One region of the Pseudonocardia sp. CA-142604 genome, then DNA from elsewhere that is predicted to be linked to it. Evidence: riboswitches for the same ligand, from Rfam matches in the RefSeq annotation. Region 1 holds a riboswitch; the other holds the start of a gene.

Region 1 (4,323 bases):
TGGGGCCCCGAAAAACGGAGATAGGAAGAACGGAACCGAAGCTCGTCGCCGCCGATTCACAAGCCTCGGGCAGGCGGCGGCGCGGAAGCAGGTCGCCGAGTCGGTAGCCGGCCGAGATGCGTGCGGGTCATGGGTACGCGGCTCCGCGAAGCTGGTTGCTGTCAGGGCGCGGGCGCTTCGCGCGTGGGTCGGAGTCAGCTTCGTCCGCCTCGTTCTCGTCGTCACGCTGTCGCTTCGGACGTACGTCGGCCGGTTGTGGTGGAACGGTCGCGCGGGATCCGCCCGCCGGTGTGGCCGCCCACGACGAGTCCATCTCGTTCTCCTCCGAGTCGATCTCCTCCCACTCGGAGTCCGAGTAGTCGGGCTGCTGAGAACTGCCGATCCCCAGCTCCAGCGCATCGCCCGTCCGCACCAGAACATCGCCGTTCCAGTCCCACCCCACGTCCTGCGCCTTCTGCATCACCTCATCCCGCGCATCGCCTTGCAGCCACGCGGGCAGCGTCCATCCACTGAACAACTGTCCGTGAGAACCAGATGCGACCAGTTCGTACCCCAACTCCTTTCCGATGTGCTCGTTGACGGCGTCGATGGTCCACTGGCACGCCCCACACGCGCTCTTGACCCCGCCCATCGCAACTTCCTTGATCTTCCCCTCGCCCAGTGGCCAGCGGTTCCGGCGCCAGCTCTCGATCTGTTCCCCTGCCAGGGTCATCTCACCGTGTACGGAACCGTTCGCTTCGTCCTCGGGTCCGTCCTCCCACCTCGGCCCTTGCGTCACCGCGGCGGCGATCCTCCCCAGCTCCTCTGCGTGGTCGGGATGCGCTCGTTGGTAATCCCCCGTGAGCAGAGCTCGATACTTCGTCTGATCCCAGAGCTGATGTTCGCTTTTCCGGCCATACGTGAGCTGTGATTCCCCCCGAGTTCCGACGTCCAGCAGGTGGTCTATTCCTGCAGTCTGCGCCTCTTCGCTCAGTCCCCTTTTGCCCGAGTTGGCGGCGAGCAGCATGCCGGCACCGGCGACGTCGCTGGCCGCTACATGCGGCGTGTTCGTGTGGGCGACGGCGTCGTACACGATCCGAGCGATCCTGTCCGTCATCCGCAGTCCTGCTGGGTGAGGACTGGTCGTGTTCGGGTTCTTCTGCCTGTATCTCGGCAACCTGGCGGCGCCCTTTGCCCGGGGAGCATCGACGGATTCGTCGCGTACGGTCCCGGGATCGGCCCTGTCGGGTACTCGCTGCACCGGACGTACCTCGATGGAGTTGCCTTCCGCTGCCGCGCAATTGTTTTCCATCGCGCCGCCGCTCTCCATCGCGAACCGGGTCTCCATGCCGGCGCCCAGCGTCGTCACCAGGGCCCGGGCGGGAGAAGGCAGGACGTTCTGCACCGCAGGTCGCCGAACATGCTCGCTGTGGGCCAGTTCTTGCCGTCGGGCCTGGAAGACGTGCGTCACGGCGGCGTTGCCCGCCATGCGCTGCAGGCTGTGGAGCCCGGAGGCAGGGGTAGGTCGAGACGATCGGCGACTGTCGGACTGCTTGTGCGGGGTGTCGGCTCGCTTGTACTGCGCCTGCACGAGCAATCCTCCTCGAGGCCGGATCCGCTGGTGTCGAGGTTGCTCGGCGTCACGGGGACCGTGGTACGCGCGTCGCTGGTGGTGGTCGCGCTGGCAGCACGATTTCTGCCATCGCTCACCCGCGCCCCGTCGGATCCGGTCACGGCAGCCGGTCGTCACGCGTCGGATACGCGCGTGTTCGTCACATCCTTGACAGATCCATCGGGTCGTCGCCTACATTTGCTGTCGTCCATCCAGAGCGGCCGAGAGATCTGGCTCGTCGAAGCCGCAGCAACCATGTGCCTTACGGCGCCGGGTGCTAACGCCAGGATCGATGGGAGACATCGTGCGTCGATCGCACGCCCGGCCGGCGGTCATCCGCTCGTCGACGTGGTTGACGTCCACATGGTCGAAGCGTCGGCATGTTGATCTGTGCCGCACGCAGGCCGATCTTTGTCGCTGATTGACCCCGGCCTCCGGGCCAACCCGCGTCCCGTGCGCTGACGCGTAGGGGCGGTTTCCGGCGCGTCGCGTCAGATCTTCGTGAACGGTGGTTCCGGCGGTGCCGGACGAGCCGTGCGTCCACAGTGGACTCTCTATTGCTCGCGCTCCCTGCTGTCGTAGGAGGACGGTCATGCCGGCATTCCCGCATATCCCGGTGCAGCGCCGCTCGTCGAGATCGGCACGCACCGGCGTGGTCGATGTCGTGGTCATCGGCGGCGGTGTGGTCGGTGCGGCGGCTGCATGGCAGCTCGCCGGTCGCGATCGCGACGTGGTGCTGCTCGATCAACTCGAGACCGGCCGGGTGCGTGGTGTTCCGTACGGGTCGGCGGAGATCTACCGGCAGACCTATTCCTCGGCGCGGTACGTGCGGCTCGCCGCTGAGGCTCTGCCGCTGTGGCGGGAGGTGGAAGCCCAGACGGGCGCCGCGCTGCTGCAGATCACCGGGGGTGTCGACCACGGCGACCCGCGAGGCACGAGAGTGCTTGCCGAATCCCTTGCCAAGCACGGCATCGCCCACGAGTGGCTCGATCCCGACGAGGCATCGGCCCGGTGGCCGGGGATGGTGTTCAGCGGCCCGGTGCTGTACCAGCCGGACCGCACCGGCCGCATTCATGCAGGCCAGGCCGTCGCCGCTCTGACCGCCGCCGCCGTCGCGCATGGGGCGGTGGTCAAGCGTTCCACACCGGCGACGGCGATCGCGGTGCGCGGCGACGATCTCGTCGAGGTCGCGACGCCACGTGGTCCTGTTCGCGCTCGCCGGGCGGTGGTGGCGGTCGGAGCCCGCACCGCGGAATTGCTGGACGGGCTCGTCGAGCTGCCCAGGCTCCGGGTGACGCAGGAGCAGCCCACGAACTTTCCGCTATGGGGCGGCGCCGGTTCGTTTCCTGCGCGCCAGGTCGCATGGCCGACGTTCGTCCATCACGTTGCTCCGGAGGACGGCTGGCCCGGGAGCGTCCACGGCACGGCCACTGCCGAGGGCTGTGTGAAGCTCGGGTTCCGCGGCGTGGGGCCGGAGATGCATCCGGACCGGCCGTCGTTCGCGCCGGACCCGGCGCAGCTGCGCAGACTGCAGGAGTACGTGGCCGCCTTCCTGCCGGGCCTTGACCACCGGGTGCCCCAACCGCTCGGCTGTACCCGCACCTCCACGCCGGACGAGAGATTCGTGCTGGACACGGCTGGCCCTCTCGTCGTCGGCGCGGGGTTCTCGAGCCACGGCTTCGCGTTCGCTCCGGCGCTGGGGCGAGTGCTCGCCGACCTCTCCACCGGCGCGATGGACCGCGCCCCTGCGGCGGCCGCTCGATGAGCTCTCCGGCGCTGGAGGTCCGTCACGTCGCCTACACCGATCCGCTCGTGGTCCCGATGCTCACCGAGCTGGATCACGAGTACACGACCCGCTACGGACACTCGCTCGGCGACATCGGCGAGGAGATGCGCCGTCGACCGCAGGAGTTCGGCGCACCGGACGGCGGGCTGATCCTCCTGCTCGCCGGCGGCGATCCGGTGGCGGGTGGCGCCTTCCGCCGCTTCGACGACCGCACGGCAGAGCTCAAGCGGATCTGGACGCACTCCGCGCACCGCCGCCGGGGTCTGGCCCGACGGGTGCTCAGCGAGCTCGAGCGGGAGATCGCTGCACGCGGGTACCGGCGGATCTACCTGACCACCGGACCGCGGCAGCCGGAGGCCAAGGGCCTCTACCTGGCCACGGGCTACTCGCCGCTCTACGACCCGGGGTTGCCGGCCGAGCAGATCGGCAAGCACCCCTTCGAGAAGGAAGTGAGCTCTCGATGAGCGCAGCTCCCGACACCGCAACCGTGATCACGAACGGCCGACCGAGGGGCGCCGAGGACCTCGACGAACGGCTCGTCGTGGTGCCGGCCCGGCACCCGTGGCGCTGGGCGGCCACGGTCGTCGTCGCGGTGCTGCTCGCGATGGCGATCAACGCGCTCGTCACCAACCCCGCGTGGGACTGGCCCACCGTCGGGCAGTTCCTCTTCGCGCCGTCGATCCTGCGGGCGGTCGCGCTGACTCTGCAGCTGACGGTGCTCGGGATCGTCATCGGTTTCGTCCTCGGCACGCTGCTCGCGCTCATGCGGCTCTCGCCGAATCCGCTGCTGCGCTCCGTCAGCTGGACCTACATCTGGATCTTCCGGTCCGTGCCGCTGATCCTGCAGCTGCTGTTCTGGTACAACCTGGCGCTGCTCTACCGCGCGATCAGCTTCGGAATCCCGTTCGGGCCCGCCTTCTTCTCGGTCGGCACGATGGACCTCGTC
Region 2 (4,323 bases), 2.0 Mb from region 1:
TCGCCTCCCATCCCGATCGCCCGGTGCAGCCGCCACACGGGCACCGTGATCCCGTAGCGCCGGAACGCCCGGAACCATGCGAGTGCGTGCTGGTAGTTCGTGTCGACGAGCGTGCCGTCCACATCGAACACGGCCGTATCGAACACAGCTGTGTCGAGGTCATGGTCGTGGGTCACGCGAGCCGAGTACCCGATGGGCGACGGAAGCACCGGCCGCGACGGCTCGGATGTCGGGTGCGGCCGACCGGCGGCGCGTCAGGCGGTGGGGTGTGAGGTGAGGTAGCCGCCCATCCTCGTGAAGTACTCCGCGGCCGCGTGCTCGTGGCCGTCGTCGGTGCGGACGCGGCGGATCACGAGACCCGGGTTGCGGCCGCGGCGGGCGTCGGCCCCGGCCACCACCACAACGCCACCGGCGCCGTCACGGATGAAGATGCGTCCGGGCGTGCCGCCGTAGGGCGTGTCGGTGACGCCGGCGGCGAGCACCCGCAGCCTGGTCGAGCCGTGGAAGCAGTAGGCGTTGGGATAGGGGTCGACCTGCGCGCGCACCAGATTGGCGATGTCCCGGGCCGGCCAGCTCCAGTCGATCCGGTTGTCCTCCTCGCTGCGCCGGTGGAAGTAGCTCGCCCGGCTGCGGTCCTGCGGCTCCCAGTCGGTGCGTCCCGAGGCCAGGAGCTCCAGTGCGTCCACGGTGATCGGCCCGAACATGGCCAGAGTGCGGTCGAACAGCTCGACGATCGTGTCCTCGTCGCCGACCGGGGTGGCGCGCTGGAGCACGATGTCGCCGGCGTCGAAGTCGCCGTCCATCATGTGGGCGGTGACCCCGACCTCGGGCTCCCCGTTGATCAGCGCCCAGTTGAGGGGCGCGAAGCCCGCGTAGGCGGGCAACAGGGCGTCGTGCACGTTGAGCGTGCCGAGCCGGGGGAGGGAGAAGACGGCGGGCGGCAGCCACGTGCGCCAGTTCGACACGACCATCACGTCCGCGTCAGCGGCGCCGATTCGCTCCGCCACCTCCGCGTCGTCGGCCCGGGTGCGCACCAGCACGGGGATGCCGTGCTTGGCCGCGAGCTCGGCCACGGAGTCGTTGAAGATCGTCTCGTACGGGTTGTCGCTCTCCGGGTGTGTGACGACCAAGGGGACCTCGTGCCCGGCCGCGAGTACCGCGTCCAACGTCCGATGGCCCCACGTCATGTAGCCGAACACGACGACGCGCATGCAGCACTCCTCCCCGCCCGATGTGTGATCGAAAAGGAGGATAGCTGCTTGTTAGGTTTGCCTGTCCAACGTCGCCGGGATCGGGATGCTCAATCCGAGCTGCAGGCGGAGGCCCCCGTGCCGAGAGCCAGGTCGCCCACGACCCCGAGGGGATCGTGGTCGCGCGGGTCGGGCGTCGGCACCCACCGCCCGTCGACACGTCCGTAGGTCCAGTCCGGGCCCTGCGTGACGAGCTGCCGGAGCGCCTCCACCAGCCGATCCACGTGTTCCTCGGTGGTGCCGATCCCGATGCTCGCGCGCAGCGCCTCGCCGTTCTCCCCGCAGAGCCTGAGCAGCAGCGGGTGGGCGCAGAAGCGGCCGTCCCGGACGCCGATCCCGTGCTCGGCGGACAGGTACGCGGCCACCCGTCCCGATGGGTGCTGCGCCGGGAGGGAGAAGCTCTGCACGGCGACGCGTTCGGTGCTGTCCGACCAGATCCGCAACGTCCGCACCTCCAGCACGGTGGCGAGACCCGCCGCGAGCCGGTCCGAGAGCGCGCGCTCGTGCGCGAGCGCCGCTCCGTCGAGTACCGGGGCGAGCGTGCGGCAGGCCTGTGCAAGCGCCGCCGCGCCGAGCACGTTCGGCGTGCCGCCCTCGTGCCGGTGCGGGGCGGAGGCCCAGATCGTGTGGTCCACCTCGACCTCCCGCACCGCGCCACCACCCGCGAGGTACGGCGTGCCCACGTCGAGCCAGTCACGCCGGCCGACGATCACGCCCGCACCGTAGGGGGCGTAGAGCTTGTGGCCGGAGAGAGCCACGTAGTCGATGCCTGTTTCGGCGATGTCGATGCTGCGGTGCGGCGCGAGTTGGGCGGCGTCGACCACCACCCGAGCGCCCCACCGGTGGGCGATCTCGACGATCCGGTCCAGCGGCAGGACCTCACCGGTGACGTTGGATGCGCCCGTCACGGCGACCAGGGCCACGGACGTCGATGCAAGGGCGGCCTCGAGGCCCGCGAGGGTCTCCTCCACGGTGTCGGCGGCCCGCAGCACCTGGTGGGCGCCGGTCTGCCAGGGGAGCAGGTTCGCGTGGTGCTCCACGTCCAGGCACAGGACGGTGCCCGGCACGCACCCGGCGAGCAGGTTCAGCGAGTCGGTGGTGTTGCGGGTGAACACCACCACGTCGTCCTCGGGCCGGGCGCCGACGAACTCGCCGACCGTGGCGCGCGCTGCTTCGAGGAGCGCGGTGCTGACCTGGGAGGCGTAGCCCGCGCCGCGGTGCACCGACGCGTAGTAGGGCAGCAAGTCGGCGACGTGGGCGGCCACGGAGCGCAGGGCAGGCGCGCTGGCGGCGAGATCGAGGTTGGCGTACGCCACGTTCCCGCCCGTGACCAGCGGCACCCGGAGGTCGTTGCCCACCACCGGGGGAAGCTCGCGTGACGTGGTGGACGAGATGTCGGAGGGAGCAAGAACGAGCGACAACATGGTCTCCTCATGAGGGGACCCGGCGACGCAGGCGGGTCCGCGCTTGCCACCGGACACCCCGCCCGGCGGCCTGGTCGTCACCCGGAGCACCCCACCGCGGAGGAGGGTTGCCGGCCAGCGAGCCGGGGCTTGGTGCTGGCACTCATGACCTGTCACCGACGCTACGTCGGCGTTCGATCGATCGTCAAGCCGCCCGTTGCCGCCGCCACAGGAGGATGGCGGCAACGGGGACGCGGCCCGCTAGACGTGCGTCGATTCGGAGTGGCCGGGATCGCGACGATCGTCCGGATCGTTCGCGAGGACCTTCGCCGCCTCATCGCGAAGTGACTCCCACAACGCGTCGACGTGCGAGGACTCCGTGAGCAGCGATCCGATGGCGACCCGGATGACATAGCGGCCGCCCACCGTGGTGTGGGTGAGGAACGCGCTGCCCGAGGCGTTGACGCGCTCGAGCACGGTGCGGGTGGCGCGATCGTCCGCCTCCGGCCCGTCGCCCGTGACGACACGCAGGCACACCAGTGCGAGCGACGGCTCGGCCGCGAGCTCGAACGTGGGGTCCTCGCGCACCTGGCCGGCGAGCTTCTCGGCCAGTGCGAGGTGCGAGCGGATGTGCGCCCGAAGACCGGACAGCCCGTGGCCGTGCACGACCGCCCACAGCTTCAGCGCACGGAAGCGGCGACCGAGCGGCACCTGCCAGTCGCGGTAGTCCACGACGAAGCCCGACTCCGAGGCGGCGTTGCGGAGGAACTCGGGAGTGATCGAGAGCGCGGCCGGGAGCGCGGCGGCGTCCCGCACCCAGAACAGCGACGCGTCGAACGCCGTGAGCAGCCATTTGTGGGCGTTCGTGCAGAACGAGTCGACGAGTTCGACGCCGTCGAGCAGGTGGCGGAGTTCGGGACACAGCGCCGCCACACCGGCCCACGCGGCGTCGACGTGCACCCAGGCTCCGTGCTCGGCTGCCGCGTGCGCGATCTCCCGCACCGGGTCGATCGCGCCGGTTCCCGTCGTGCCGATGGTGGCGCAGACCAGAACCGGCCGCAGCCCTGCCTCGGAGTCGGCCCGGAGCGCGGCGGCCAGGGCGTCGGGCGACATCGCGAGCGAGCCCGGCGACGGCTCGATGATCCGCAGCGCTTGTTTGCCCAGCCCGACGACCCGCACGGCCTTCGCGAGTGCGGAGTGCGTCTCGGCCGTGGCGTAGACGCGCTCCGTGCCGTCGACGCCGCGTTCCCGCCAGTCCGGGTTGCTGCGGTGCAGGGCCGCGAGGAGCGCCACGAGCGCAGCCGACGACGCGGAGTCCTGGATCGACCCGCCCCCGCCGCCTGCGAACGTGAAGGACGGGTCCAGTCCGAGCGCGGCCGCCATGGCGTCGAGCAGCACCTGCTCCACCTCGGTGGCAGCGGGCGAGGTGGCCCAGAGCATCCCCTGTACACCGAGACCGGTGGAGAGCATGTCGCCGAGCAGCGAGTGCAGCGAGGCGTTGGCCGGGAAGTAGCCGAAGAAGCCGGGGTGCTGCCAGTGGGTGGTGGCAGGCACCACCACGCGGTCGATCTCGTCGAGCAGGCCGGCGAGCGGCTGCGGCTCCTCGGGCAGGCCTGCGGCCAGCAGCGTGGGTGTCAGCTGCTCGCGCACCCATCCCGGCTGGACGTCGG

The links. A riboswitch is a leader RNA that binds a small molecule or an ion and turns the genes downstream of it on or off. The one in region 1 is predicted to bind S-adenosylmethionine.
Region 2: it holds a riboswitch for S-adenosylmethionine, as region 1 does, so the genes downstream of both, ACQPZQ_RS26050 (aminotransferase class V-fold PLP-dependent enzyme) here and ACQPZQ_RS16950 (FAD-dependent oxidoreductase) in region 1, are expected to answer to the same signal.

Annotation. Positions count from the first base shown of each region.
Region 1 is NZ_CP192045.1:3,717,866-3,722,188, forward strand. It holds gene ACQPZQ_RS16940 (cytochrome P450) at 1-24, shown strand, start outside; gene ACQPZQ_RS16945 (hypothetical protein) at 128-1,468, opposite strand; SAM riboswitch class I at 1,797-1,890, shown strand; gene ACQPZQ_RS16950 (FAD-dependent oxidoreductase) at 2,184-3,356, shown strand; gene ACQPZQ_RS16955 (GNAT family N-acetyltransferase) at 3,353-3,841, shown strand; gene ACQPZQ_RS16960 (amino acid ABC transporter permease) at 3,838-4,323, shown strand, end outside.
Region 2 is NZ_CP192045.1:5,743,713-5,748,035, reverse strand. It holds gene ACQPZQ_RS26060 (HAD family hydrolase) at 1-176, opposite strand, end outside; gene ACQPZQ_RS26055 (methionyl-tRNA formyltransferase) at 255-1,211, opposite strand; gene ACQPZQ_RS26050 (aminotransferase class V-fold PLP-dependent enzyme) at 1,301-2,674, opposite strand; SAM riboswitch class IV at 2,709-2,824, opposite strand; gene ACQPZQ_RS26045 (aminotransferase class V-fold PLP-dependent enzyme) at 2,915-4,323, opposite strand, start outside.